3 regions of the Nigerium sp. genome follow, and region 1 is predicted to be linked to each of the others. Evidence: predicted binding sites of a transcription regulator. Region 1 holds the regulator's gene; each other region holds the start of a gene.

Region 1 (4,686 bases):
CGGGGAGTTGAAGCTGAAGTACTGGTGCAGCAGCATCCAGGTGAGCTCCTGCTCGAAGATCTCGGCGTCCGCCGGCGTGGCGAAGTAGCCGCACTCCTCGCCCGTCGCCCGGTACTTGGACACCACGCGGTCGATGATCGTCTTGAGCGACGCCTCCCGCTTCGGGGTGCCGACGGCGCCGCGGAAGTACTTGGTGGTGACGATGGTGGATGCGTTCAGACTCCAGAAGTCAGGGAACTCCACCCCGCGTTGCTCGAAGACGGTCTCTCCCGTCTTCCAGTTTGTCTGGACCACGTCGCGCTGCTCCCACGTGACCTCGTCGTAGGGATGCAACCCCTCCGTCGAGAACACGCGCTCGATCGTGAGCCCCTGGGGCTTGCTCGACGACCTGCGCGCCGACTGCTTGGTCTCGGTCATGGGGAACCCTTTCCGCTTCTTCCGTGGGGTTGACATCAAAACAGTTGGTCGGCGTCGGCCAACTCGGCCTCCGCCTTCTTCTCTTTGGCTTCTGCCTCGGCGACCATCTCGCGAAGGCGGCGGATCTCCGCCTCGAAGTCGTCGACGGACTCGTAGTGCTGGTACACCGATGCGAACCTGAGGTAGGCGACCGCGTCGAGCTCTTTGAGGGGGCCGAGGATCGCGACCCCCACCTCGTCGGTCGGCACCTCGGCCTGCCCGCTCGCCCGCAACGTTTCCTCCACCCGCTGCCCGAGCTTGGCCAACTCGGCCTCCGTCACCGGACGGCCCTTGCACGCCTTGCGCACGCCCCCGATGACCTTCTCGCGTGAGAACGGCTCGACAACACCGCTGCGCTTCACCACGACGAGCTGCATCTGCTCCAACGTCGTGAAACGGCGGGCGCACGAGCGGCACTCGCGCCGACGGCGGATGCTGCTGCCGTCTTCGGCGACCCGGGAATCGAGCACACGGGAGTCGTGGTGCCGACAGTACGGACAATGCATCGGCGGCCCTCCCTCCCTGACGTGCCGTCGCCCGGCGCCCTCGCTGTGGACGGCCCTGTGGACGACTTGTATATGAGGTGTGCATCTGCAACCACAACCTGTGGGCAAAGCACATCGGTGTAACTACTACATGTAGTAGGTTAGGCACGAGGGGAGGCCGACGCAACCCCACGATCAGGTGACACGCCGCGTCCAGCCTGGAAGTGAAATTTCACTTTCGCGACAGCCGTCGCCGGTCGGCGGACCGGCTGGCAGCCTACTCCTCACGGTGCCCCGCGCCGAGCGCCGACAGGCTCGCGAGCCACCCGTCAGGAACGCGCGTCGGGCAGCACCGGGCCCGCGGCCACCATCGGCTGCGCGGGGGCCGCTGTAGTGACAGGCGCGTTGCTGACCGAGAAGAAGGCGATCAGCACCGTGGTCGTGAGGATGCCCAGGACTGCGGCGACAGCCCCCACCAGCACGGCGAGGCCCCGCACAGTCCACTCATAACGATGACGCACCACAGCAGCCGGGCGCGCCGCACCGGTCATGGACGGCGCGACCCGACCACTCGGGGCCACGCACGAACGAACCGGACCCGGAACGTGGCACCACGCCTCCGACCCCGGCCGCCGCGCCGAGGGACCCTGCGCCACGGGGCCGACGTGCGTCGCGCGCTCGGCTCGCCGGCGAGGCTTCACGGGCGAAGCCGGCACCTGATCGATGAACGGAGCAGTCATGACAACCTCCAAGCGAGTCGAACGTCTGTTCGACAATATTATCGAACGATCGATCGGATGCAACACCCAATCGCTCGCGTGTTCGAGGGATCTCGACCACGACCGACACTTCACCACGCGGGTCTGACACTTTTTTCGCAGCGGTCGGCAGCCGACGGCGCGACACGTCGAACAGATGTTTGAAATCGGCGTGTTCGATTCCCTACGCTGGGGCCATGGGCACCGACAACACCCCTAAGAAGCAGCGCGGCCGTCCGCGCAAGGTCATCCCGCCGCAGGAGCGGCGGGGGCGTCCGCGTGACGCCGATCTTGAGGAGCTCGGCAAGGTCGTGAAGAAGCTCGGGCGCGTCAGCGCGTTTCCCGACGGTCCCGCCGATGCCTACGGGCTGACGCTGCGGCAACGCATGATCCTGTCCATGATCAAAGAGTCGATCGACAGGCGGGGCTACCCGCCCACGATCCGTGAGATGGGGGAAGCCGTGGGGTTGGCGTCCCCCAGCAGCGTCAGCCACCAGCTGCGCGCCCTGGAGGCGAAGGGCTTCCTGCACCGCGACCCGAAGCGCCCGCGGGCGCTGATGGTGAGCATGCCTGGCGAGGCGTCCCCCGATGCGCAGGCGAACGAACCCGTCGTCGACGAGACCGAGACCTTCACCGCCACCGGGAACGCGGTGGCCGTCCCGGTTGTCGGCCGCATCGCGGCCGGCGTCCCGATCCTGGCCGAACAGCGCATCGAAGACGTGTTCCCCCTTCCCCGCGAGATCGTCGGGGAGGGCACCTTGTTCCTGCTCGAGGTCAAAGGCGATTCGATGATCGAGGCGGCCATCTGCGACGGCGACTACGTGGTCGTCCGGCAGCAGCCCACCGCGATCAATGGCGATGTCGTCGCGGCGCTCATCGACGACGAGGCGACCGTGAAGACGTTCAAGAAGACCGGCGACGGCGTGTGGCTCCTGCCGCACAACCCCGCCTACGAACCCATCGACGGCAGTGATGCCGCCATCCTCGGCAAGGTGACGGCGGTTCTCCGCCGGCTCTGACCGCTAGCCGGTTTGGGCGGACGCCGCCTGTGCCAGCCGGCGCAGCGCGGCGACCGCCACCTCCCGATCGGTCGTCGACCAGAAGGGAGGCATGGAGGATCGCAGGTATCCGCCGTAGCGGGCCGTCCGCAGCCGCGGGTCGAGCACCGCGACCACGCCGCGGTCCGTCGTTCTGCGGATCAGGCGTCCGGAGCCCTGCGCTAGCAGCAGCGCTGCGTGCGCCGCGGCCACGGCCATGAAGCCGTTCCCGCCCGCCTCCGCCACCGCACGCTGGCGTGCCTGCAGCAGCGGTTCGTCGGGGCGCGGGAACGGGATCTTGTCGATGATGACGAGCTGACACGTGTCGCCAGGGACGTCCACCCCCTGCCACAGCGAGAGGGTGCCGAAGAGGCTGGCCTGCGGGTCGGCGATGAAGCGCCGCGTCAACTCCGACAACTGCGCATCCCCCTGGCAGAGGATCGTCTTGTCGGGCAGTTCCTCCCGACAGTGGCGGGCCGCCGCCTCCGCGTTGCGCTGGGAGGCGAACAGGCCGAGAGTGCGCCCGTCGGCCGCCCACAACAGCTCGGCCACCTCCGCCAGCGCCTCGGCGCCGATGCCGTCCCGACCGGGCGGCGGCAGGTGCCGGGCGACGTAGAGGATGCCCTGGCTGGAGTAGTCGAAAGGCGACCCGACGTCGAGAGCGCGCCAGCCCACGGCGTCCTCGTCCGGTTCGTCATCGCGTCCGTCCAGACGTTCGTCGCGCCACAGGCCCACCGACCTGGCCACGGTCTCGAACTCACCGCCCAGCTTCAGCGTCGCCGACGTCAGCACCGCGGGGGTCTCGGCGAAGATCTTGTCCCGCATCAGCAACGCCACATCGAGCGGAGCGACCACGAGCCATCGACCGAACCGCTCCCGCTCGCTCACCCAGACGACATCCGTCGGCTTCATGGACGCCATCTGGTCGGCGACGTCGAGAACCTCCTTCGCCGCCGCGGACGCCTGCTTCTTGTCGGAGTCGTCGTCGCCCCCGCCCAGCGCCGACACGGCCCGCCGGCTGACTTCGCGAATCAGCTGCAACGTCAGCGCCAGCTCACCGTCGGGGTCGGTGACGCGCTCGACGGGCGCGGCGTCCAACGCGCTCCGCAGTGTGTCGGCCGTCTCCAGGAACTCCAGCCCCAGATCGTCGTCGAGCCACGGCAGGCAACGCTTCGCGACCCGCTCCACCTGCTGCGGGCTCAACTCGTGCGAGGCCGCGCCTGTCACACGGGACACCAGTTCGTGGGCCTCGTCGATCACCAGCAGATCGTGCTCGGGCAACGCCGTCCCGCCGTGCATCGCGTCGATGGCGAGCAGCGCATGGTTGGTGACGACCAGCTGGGAGACGCGGGCGATATCGCGTGAGCGCTCGACGAAACACTCCGCGCCGAAGGGGCACTGGGCGGCGCCCAGGCACTCGCGCACCGGCACGGAGACCTGGGCCCATGCGGCCGGCGTGTGGGTGGGCGCGTCGTCGCGGTCGGCAAGACCGCCGTCGGACGCCTCCTCCTCGGCCCACTCGCGCAACGCAACGACCTCGGCGCCCAACACGGACGTCGCGTCGGCCGCACTCTCCCGCAGCCGTTCCGCGAGTTCGCCCCCGCCGAGAAGGGTCGACTGGCCGCCGTCCTGACCCTCGCGGGCCCGAAGCAGGCACACGTAGTTGGACCGCCCTTTGAGCACCGCGCTCGTGATCGTGCGCCCGGTCACCGTCGACGCGGCCTTCACCGCGGCCGGAATGTCGCTGTTCGCCAACTGCGCCTGGAGCGCCAGCGTCGCGGTCGCGACGACGACCCGGCTCTGGGGGTTCTCGGCCAGGTGGGCGAGGGCGGGCGCGAGATAGCCGAGGGACTTGCCCGTGCCTGTGCCCGCCTGGACGAGCAGATGGTCGCCTCGCTCAAAGGCCGTCGAAATGGCCTCCGCCATCGCTCGCTGACCGTCGCGTGGTGC
Region 2 (4,686 bases), on a different contig from region 1:
GAGGGCGTCGAGGTCGACCCGCTCCCCCTCCACCCGCTCGATCTCGGCGACCGCATGGGCCATCGACGACTGCATGCGGATGCCCAGCACGTCGAGTTTCAGCAGCCCGATGTCTTCGACGTCGTCTTTGTCGAACTGGCTCATCGGGTAGTCGCCGAAGCTCGCCTCCACCGGCGTGCGGTCGTACAGCGTCGCATCCGACAGCAGGACGCCGCAGGGGTGCAGCGCGACGTGCCGCGGCAACCCGTCGAGGCTCTCGACGAGGTCGAACAGCACCCGCAACTGCTCGTCGGCCAGGTTCGCGCTGCGCAGCTCGGGCAGGTCGCGCAGCGCGTGCCGCACGTCGCGCGCCCGGATGTGCGGGAACGACTTCGCGATCGCGTCGACGTCGCCCGGCGGCAGGCTCATCGCCTTGCCGACGTCGCGGATCGCGTGCCGGACGCGGTACGTCTCCATCATCGCGACGCACGCCACCCGCTCGCGGCCGAACATCGCGAAGATCATGTCGTAGACGTCGGTGCGGCGCGCCGACTCCACGTCGATGTCGATGTCGGGCAGCGCGACGCGCAGGGGCGACAGGAACCGCTCCATGATGAGGTCGTAGCGCAGCGGATCGACCCCCGAGATGCCCAGGGCGTAGTTGATGAGGCTGCCCGCCCCCGACCCCCGCGCGGCCACCCGGACGCCCAGCTCGCGCACCCCGTCGACCACCTGGGCGACCGTGAGGAAGTAGGGGCTGAACCCCAACTCGCCGACGACGGCCAACTCGTCGTCGATGCGGTCGCGCGCCCGCGCATCGACCGACCCGTACCGCGCGGCCAGCCCCGCCTCGCACCGCCGCCGCAGCTCGGCGAACGCGTCGCCCGAGCCTTGCAGCACCTCGAACTCGGGCAGGTGGATCTCGCCCAGCCCCAGGTCGGCCCGCGGGTCGAGCCGGCAGCGCACGGCCAGGTGCCGGGTATCGCCGAACAGCCGCACCGCGTCGCGCCGGCCCGCGAGCCGGCACACCTCGTCGGCGATGGCGACCATCTCTTTGCCCGACTTGAGGTACCCCTCGGCGTTGCGCCGGTCGACGTTGCGCAGGTCGAGCGGGACGAGCCGCCGCGTCGCGTCGAGCACGTCGGCCACCGGCGCGTCGGTGCGGCGCGCCATGCGCACCGCGTTGGTGAGGACGCCGGCCAGCCCGTGCGCGTCGGCGAACGCGAGCATGCGCCCGGCGTGGCCGGCCGACCAGGGGCCCGCCCCGGCGACCCGGTGATGGGTGACCCCGACGACGAGCGACTCGCGATCGACCACCTCGAGCCACCGCCGCAGCACCGCCTCGGCCCGCGCGTCGTCGCGCTCGGCGAGCGCCCGGCCCAGGTCGGAATCGGCCCCGAGCATCACCACGACGTCGTCGCGGTGCGCCCCGATCTGCCCGCGCGTGACCCGCGGCCGCCCCCGCTCGCCGCCCAGGTGGACGGCCGACGTCAGCCGGCACAGCGACGCATACCCGCGCCGCGAGGTGGCCAGCGCGACCACCCGCCCCGCCGAGGGCGCCCCGGCCCGCTCGCCGGCCAGCGCGAGATCGACGCCGACGATCGGCGCGATACCGGCGCCGAGGCACGCCTTCGCGAACCGGACGGCCCCGTACAACCCGCCGCGATCGGTGATCGCCAGCGTGTCCATCTCGAACCCCGCGGCGGCCTCGACCAGGGCCGAGGGGTGGCTCGCCCCGTACTGCAGCGAGTACCCCGACGCCACCCGCAGGTGCACGAACGGGTCACCCATGGCGCCCCCCCCCCTCTTATAGAACAATTGTTCGAGCCATTCACTATAGGAGCCGCCGCCGCGGCGGCGTCAAGACCTCAATCGAGGACGCCGCGCAGCCGCCACCCCGACCCCCCGGACGCCTCTGCGCACGCCAGCTCGAACACCCCTGGCGTGCCCGACCGGCCGTCGGCCGCCACGACCCGCCAGACCTCCGACTCCGCCAGCAGGTCGCCCCCCGGCCGGCTCCACCAATCGGCCGTCTCCCGCCAGCGCGCCTCGACCCCCAGCACCCGCCACAGCCGGCGCCGCCAGATGAACCGGGCGGGCCGCGGCTCCCCCTCGCCCTCGTCGACCCGCACGTCGATCGCCTCGTCGTAGCGCCTCATCGCCGACCCCTTTCGTACGATTGTTCGATACTCAGGATGCTAGCCGGGCCCTCTGACAAAACGAAGCGGCCCGAAGCGAATTGCCCCTCACTTGGCCGCACGCATTACCCTTCCGCCATGGAGATGCTTCCGGCGGCGTTCGCGAGCGGGTGGGCCAGCGGGATCAACGCGTACGTCACGGTCCTCGTCCTGGGCCTGCTCGGCCGGTTCGGCCACGTGCCCGGCATCCCCGAGGCGGTCCAGCGCACTGACGTGCTGGTGCTGGTGGGCGTCCTGGCCCTGATCGAGTTCGTGGCCGACAAGGTGCCCTACGTCGACTCGCTGTGGGATTCGCTGTCGACCGTCGTCCGTCCCGTGGTCGGCACCGCGCTCGGCGCCCTCTTCGCCAGCGGCACGGGCGATCTCTGGACGATCCTGCTCGCCTCCACCGGCGGCATCACCGCCCTGGCCAGCCACCTCACCAAGTCCGGCCTGCGCATGGCGGTCAACACCTCGCCCGAACCGGTCACGAACGTCGCGGCGTCCGTCGGCGGCGACATCGCCGTCACCGGCGTCAGCGCGCTCGTGGCGTTCGTGCCCGTCGTCGCGGCGCTCATCGCCGGCGTCCTGCTGCTGGTGGGGCTCGTCGTGCTCATCGCCGTGGCGCGCCGCGTCCGCCACGGCTGGGACACCTTCCACCGCTGGCGACGCCGCGAACTGAAGCCCGACGCCTGAGCCCATGGGCCGCATCACCGTGCTCGGCGGGACCCTCGCCGGCCTCGCTGCCGCCGCCCGCCTGGCCCGCCTCGGCCACGCGGTGACGCTCCTCGCGGCCCCCGGCGACCAGCCCGACCCGGCGCGCGACCAGCTCGCCGGCCCGGTCGCCTTCCCGGCTCCCTGGCGCGACTTCTTCACCAAGACCGGGCGTCCAGCGGCCGGGGCGCTCGGCGTCCACGGCCTCACGCTGGCGCCCGCCGGCGACGGCTGGCCGACCGACCGGGGCGCCCAGTGGCACCACCTGTCGGAGCGCTTCGGCGAGCCGGTCGCCGCCCGCTGGCGCGACCTGCTCGACCGGCACGACGCCACGTGGCAGGCGCTCCGCTTCCTCGGCCTGGAGGCCGAACTCACCCCCGGACGCCTCCGTGCGGCCCGCCTCGACCCGCGCCGCACGGTGGAGGACGAGGCGCGCGCCTTCGCCGACGCTCCCCCGCTGGCCGGACGCCTCCGCGACGTCGCCCGCGCGGTCGGCTCCGAGCCGACGGACGCCCCCGCCTGGCTCGTCTCGCGGCTGTCGGTCGAGCGGACGTTCGGGCGCTGGGTCCTCCTCGACCGCGACGGCCGCGTCGCCCCGTCCGCCACCCTGCTCGACCTGGTCGCCGAGCGGGCCGCACGCGTGGGCGTCCGGGTGACGGCCGGGCCGCCGCCCGAGCCGGGCACGGTCACGGCGCCCGGCTCCACAGGTTCCGCAGGTTCCGCCGACGCCACCGCCCCCCGGACCGCCGCCGACGCTGACGCCATCATCGAGGCGCGGCCGACGGGGGCGTCCTGGCGGAGGCCACGGCCCTTCCGGCCGGACTTCGTCGCCCAGCTCGCGGCCCGCCCACCCCTGCGCGACCCGCACGACGCGACCCGCTTCCACGCCTCGCCGTCGAGTCCGGGCGGGGCCGAGCCATGGGCGCAGCTGCTGACGGGCGCGCTGGCGTCCTACGCCTGCCACGAGGCGCTGACGGGCGAAGACGTCCGGCCCACCAACCGCGACCTCACCCGCCACTGAGGCCGCGCGGCCGGCGGCCGCGGCGTCCGAGGGGCAGAATGGGCAGATGACCAGGCTCGACGACGCGTTCGCGGCCCTGCCGCGCGTCGATTTCCTGCCGCCCGATCAGCGTCCGTTCGCCGGGCGCGACCACCCGCTGCCGATCGGGTACGGCGCGACGAACAGCCAACCGTGGACCGTGCGGTACATGCTGCGCCTGCTGGACGCCCGCCCGGGCGACCGCGTCCTCGACGTGGGCAGTGGGTCGGGCTGGACGTCCGCCCTGCTCGGCCACCTCGTCGGGCCGTCGGGGTCGGTGCTCGGCGTCGACGTGGTGCCCGAGCTGGTCGAGATGGGGCGCGCGAACCTCGCCGGACGCCTCGGGTGGGTGCGCTTCGAGCGCGCGCGTCCGGGGGTGCTGGGCTGGCCGGACGCCGCCCCCTTCGATCGCATCCTGGTGTCGGCCGACGGCGGCCGCGTCCCGCCGGAGCTCGAAGGGCAGCTCGCGACGGGCGGGCGCATGGTGGTCCCGGCGGGTCACGCCATGGTCGTCGTCGACCGCACCGCGACCGGCCTCACCCGGACGCCGACCGGCGACCTGTTCACCTTCGTCCCGCTGCTGTGAACGCCGCCCCGGGGCGTCGAATCGGCTTCTCACCGCGGGTGCTTGACGGGTGCCGTAAAATGCTCGGTCTGGCAAAACGAAGGGTTCGCTGTTGACTCAACCGACCGTTCCGAACACTCCGGACGCCGGCGTGTCGGCCGACGTGCTCGCCCACGAGCTGGCGATCGAGCAGGCTCACGTGGACGCCGTGT
Region 3 (4,686 bases), on a different contig from region 1:
GCTCGCCGCGCCCATCGGATCGAACCGGGGGCTCTCCACGCGGGACTTCATCCAGATCCTTGTCGACGAGATCGACGTCCCGATCATCGTGGACGCCGGCATCGGGCGTCCCTCGCAGGCGTGCGAAGCAATCGAGATGGGCGTCGCGGCGATCATGGCGAACACCGCGATCGCGACGGCAGCCGACCTCCCGCGCATGGCCGGCGCGTTCCGGGGCGCGATCGAGGCGGGCCGCGCCGCGTATCTCGCCGGGCCGGGCCGCGTGCTGGAGCGTGGCGGGGCGGCGTCCTCTCCGCTCACCGGGTTTCTCGCGGAGGTGGGCGCGTGAGGCACACCGATCACTGGGCCTACTTCAGTGGGCAGGAGCGGCTCGGCTCACCCCTCCTGCCCACGGTGCTGGATGCCGTGGCCACCGCCCGATTCGACGCGTGCGGCGAGGCGGACGTCCGGGCGGTGCTCGGCCGCGGCGTCCGGACGCCGCGGGATGCCGCCGTCCTGCTGTCGCCGGCGGCAGCCGGGATGCTGGAGGAGATCGCGCAGGCCGCCCAGCGGGCGACCCGCGCCCACTTCGGGACGTCGGTGCAGCTCTTCACGCCGCTCTACCTCGCCAACTACTGCGCGAACGTGTGCACGTACTGCGGCTTCTCCGCGAACAACCGCATCCGGCGCTCGCGGCTCACACCCGAGGCCCTGGACGCCGAACTGCGCGCGATCGCCGACACCGGCCTGGAGGAAATCCTGCTGCTGACCGGCGAGAGCACGAAGTTCTCGGGGGTCGAGTACATCGCGGACGCCGTCCGTCGTGCCGCAGCGCTGTTCCGGACGGTGGGGGTCGAGATCCAACCCCTCAACTCCGGCGACTACCGCGTCCTGCACGACGCCGGGGCCGACAGCGTCACCGTGTACCAGGAGACGTACAACCCGGCTGCGTACGACCTCCTGCACCTCGGCGGACGGAAGCGAAGCTTCCCGTTCCGGTTCGAGTCGCAGGAGCGGGCGCTGATCGGGGGCATGCGCGGCGTTGGCTTCGGAGCCTTGCTGGGCCTCGATGACTGGCGCCGGGATGCGCTCGCCACGATCGTGCACGCCCGGGCCGTCCAGCGGACATATCCCCACGCGGAGATCACGCTGTCGTGCCCCCGCCTGCGTCCGACGGTCGCCGACGCAGGGATGAACCCACGTGACGTGGGGGAGCGGGAGCTGCTGCAGGTGCTCTGCGCCTACCGGCTTGCCCTGCCGTTCGCGGGCATCACCGTCTCGACTCGCGAAGGCGCTACGTTCCGCGACCACGTGGTGGGTGTAGCCGCGACGAAGGTGTCCGCGGGCGTGAGCACCGGGGTCGGCCAGCACGCCGACGGCCTCGACGAGGGCGATGAGCAGTTCGAGATCTCCGACGGGCGGAGCGTGGACGACATGACGTCGGCGCTCCGCCGGCTCGGGCTGCAGCCGGTGCTGACGGACCACATCTTCGTCTAGACCGCGGACGCTCGTCGGACCCGCACGGCCAGCGCGGGGCCGCCCGCGCGCTCAAGCCCGCGCGTCGGGCCCGTCGTCGAGCCGCCGGAACCGTTCGTGTCGACGCGGCACCCGCGCGCCATCGACTCGATCGGGTGGGAGCACCTCGGGGACGCCATCGTGGCCGAGCCTGACCTCCCACCGCCCGGGGTCGGGACCCGTCCAGAATCGAACTGGCTCGCACAAGCGATGATGATGGGGGCAGAGCAACACGAGGTTCTCCAACGCTGTCGGCCCGAGCATCCACCACGGGATGATGTGGTGGGCCTCGCACTCGGCGTCAGCGCCGTCGCACCCGGGGAACACGCACCCCCGATCCCGTTCAGACAACGCTTGGCGCAGGGCGGCGTCGACCAGGCGCCGCGTCACGCCGAGATCGACCGGCTGCGACCGCGAGCCGAGCACGACCGGCATCACGTCGGCGTCGCACAGCAGCCGCCGCAGTTCCCCCGGCGGGACGCAGGCCTCGCCACCGATCAGCCCGGCCTGCTCGGCACGCTCGACCATCGTGTCGTAACTCATCGACACGACGACCCGCGGCCGGTCACCCGCGACCTTCGGGGCACGACCGGGCCTGGCGTGCTCGGCGACGAGCCGCACGAGGGCGTCCGCGCGCCGCTGACCCGGCGTCCGGCGGAGCGCCTCACGATCGCGCGCGTCGCGTGCCCCGCGGCGCTCGGACTGTTCGTACGCCGCGATCAGCCGCTCAAGCCCGGCGCACTCGGCGGTGGGCAACGAACCGAAGATGAGCGTGGACCCCTGCCCGTCGGGGGTGAACCGCACGAAGCGCCGCAGGCGCGCCACCCGATACCGCGCCTCCGCTCGCTCGGCCTCGGTCAGCGACGACTCCGGATGCCCGAGCGCCTCGAGCAATTCCGGCCCCGACTTCGCCAACCGCGGCGGCGTCGCCCGGCGCGCCCGCTCCACCAGCCATTCCTCGGCCCGCGCCCGCTCGCCGGCCCCGAAAGACTCCGGCAGCTCGGCCAGCACGCGCTGGGTGGCGCGCGCGTGCGCGACGGACGCCTCGCCCGCCAGCACCGCAGCGCGCACCCGTTCGTGCTCGACGAGTTCGCGCCCGGAGAGGACCGCGCGCGTCGCCTCGCGACGCCCGGTTCGCTCGTCGAGCGTGAGCCAGGTGGTCATGGGGGTGCCCTGGGCCCGCTCGGACGCCTCCGCCGCCTCCGCCTCGCCGACCAGCAGGTCGGCGAGGCCGCGCGCACGATCTGCCACCGCGGTGGCCAGCCGAACCCAGCCCAAGCGCTCCTCGGCCGTCGCGGACGCCCGCCCGACGTGATCGACACGGTCGAGCAGCGCTCCGGCGAACTCGAGCGCCTGCCCGACCCCGAGGCACGCGCCGTCGAGCGCGGCCAGCCCGGCGGCCACCATGGCCCCCGGATCAGCCTCCCCGCTTCTCATGCCCCGGAACCCTACCCACCGTCCCCGACATTTTCACGGGCTCACGACGCACCAAAACCCCACGTCAACATAGTCGAATACCACCATCAAACAAAAAAGTGTTCGATTAGTTGCAACGCCCCCAGTGGCCAGGGGAAAGACCGCCTCACCCAGCGGACGCCGGCGACCCGGTCTCCTCCTCGTCGCCTTCCCACTCCTCGGGCGGCAGCGGGCTGCCGGGCAGCCGGACGGTGAACTCCGCGCCTCCGGACGCCGCCCTCCCGGCCTTCACCCATCCGCCATGGGCCTGGATGGTCTGGGCGACGATGGACAGCCCAAGCCCCGATCCGGGCGTCGTCCGGGCCTGGTCGGAGCGGTAGAACCGCTCGAAGACGTGCGGCAGGTCGTCGTCGGAGATGCCCGGCCCCTCGTCGGAGACGACGAGCCGGTCGCCCTCGAGCGAGACGTGGATCGTGCCCCCCTCGGGGGAGAACTTCACCGCGTTGTCGAGCAGGTTCGTCACCGCCCGTTCGAGCGCGTCCGCTTCGCCGATGAGGTAGTGCGGCTCGAGTTCCACGTCCCAGTGGATGCCGGGCCCGCGACGCTTCACGCGGGCGAGGGCGGCGTCCACGACATCGCGGAAGTCGATCGGGATCGGGTGCGCCTGCAGGGTGTCCTCGCGGGACAGCTGGACGAGGTCGCCCACGAGCGTGGTGAACTCCCCCAACTGCGCCGCGACGTCCCGCAGAATGTCGCCCCGCGCCCCAGCCGGCAGCATCCCCTGGCGCTCGTCGGCGACGAGCAGCTCGACGTTGGTCCGCATCGAGGTGAGCGGCGTCCGCAACTCGTGGCCGGCGTCGGCGATGAGCCGTTTCTGGCGCTCGCGCGACAGGTCGAGCGCCTTGAGCATCCGGTTGAACGCCCGCCCGAGATCGGCCACTTCGTCGTTGCCGTGCACCTCGATGGGCACGAGCCGGTTCGTCACGGTGACATGGGCGACGGCGTCCGACAGCACGCGTAGCGGCTGGATGGCCGAGCGCGCGATCTGGTAGCCGAGTAGCGCGGCCCCGACGATTCCGAGCCCGCCGAACGTGAGCAGCGAGTACACCAGGCTCGACATGATCGCCTCGGTCGGCCCCAGCGGACGCCCGAGCACGAGCGCATAGCTGTGCACCCCCCGCGGCAACGGGACGGAGATGATGCGGTACGACTCGCCGGTGTTGCTGACCCCCGTCCGCGCGGAGGCGCCGATGCCGGTGCGGGCCACCCGGAGTTCCTCCGGGCCCGTCACGAGCCGTGTCTGCCCGGCGGGCAGCGTGATCGTGTAGTTGTCGGCCCGTAGCAACTCCACGGTCACGTTGGCCGCGTGGAGCGCGTTGGGGTCGACCCCGCCGAGGCTCTCGAGGTCCTGCTGCAGCCAGGTGGACGTCACCGCGGCGACATCGACCAGTTCGTTGTCGAGTTGCGCGTAGACGGACAGGAGGGTGATCACGTAGGCGGCTCCGCCGGTGATCGCGACGGCTCCCGCCACGGCCGCCGCGATGAGCAGCGCCAGGCGGTCCTGCAGAGGGCGGCTACGGGCGGTGAGCCACTCGCGCAGCCACCGGATCACGGGGGAGTCTCGCGCAGCACGTAGCCGATGCCGCGGACGGTGTGGATGAGCCGCGGCTCACCCGGCGCCTCGGTCTTGCGGCGCAGGTACCCGATGTAGACCTCCAGGGAGTTGGCCGTGGTCGGGAAGTCGAAGCCCCACACCTCGTTGAGCAGCCACCCGCG

The links. Region 1 encodes LexA, which represses DNA repair genes until DNA is damaged. Its sites were predicted from a motif close to TCGAACANNTGTTCGA; they were not measured.
Region 2: a site for LexA is predicted at 2,151-2,166, ahead of WMJ97_RS00785 (DUF6504 family protein). Genes of this name have one in related genera too.
Region 3: a site for LexA is predicted at 3,022-3,037, ahead of WMJ97_RS05750 (DUF222 domain-containing protein). Genes of this name have one in related genera too.

What each region holds. Positions count from the first base shown of each region.
Region 1 is NZ_JBDHZL010000004.1:37,472-42,157, reverse strand. It holds gene WMJ97_RS02045 (vitamin B12-dependent ribonucleotide reductase) at 1-417, opposite strand, end outside; gene nrdR (transcriptional regulator NrdR) at 453-962, opposite strand; gene WMJ97_RS02035 (hypothetical protein) at 1,271-1,462, opposite strand; gene lexA (transcriptional repressor LexA) at 1,897-2,718, shown strand; gene WMJ97_RS02025 (ATP-dependent DNA helicase) at 2,722-4,662, opposite strand.
Region 2 is NZ_JBDHZL010000002.1:2,200-6,885, reverse strand. It holds gene WMJ97_RS00790 (DNA polymerase III subunit alpha) at 1-1,770, opposite strand, end outside; gene WMJ97_RS00785 (DUF6504 family protein) at 1,848-2,138, opposite strand; gene WMJ97_RS00780 (DUF4126 domain-containing protein) at 2,256-2,852, shown strand; gene WMJ97_RS00775 (hypothetical protein) at 2,857-3,891, shown strand; gene WMJ97_RS00770 (methyltransferase domain-containing protein) at 3,938-4,495, shown strand; gene WMJ97_RS00765 (AAA family ATPase) at 4,587-4,686, shown strand, end outside.
Region 3 is NZ_JBDHZL010000019.1:26,150-30,835, reverse strand. It holds gene WMJ97_RS05760 (thiazole synthase) at 1-328, shown strand, start outside; gene thiH (2-iminoacetate synthase ThiH) at 325-1,476, shown strand; gene WMJ97_RS05750 (DUF222 domain-containing protein) at 1,528-2,931, opposite strand; gene WMJ97_RS05745 (HAMP domain-containing sensor histidine kinase) at 3,077-4,522, opposite strand; gene WMJ97_RS05740 (response regulator transcription factor) at 4,519-4,686, opposite strand, start outside.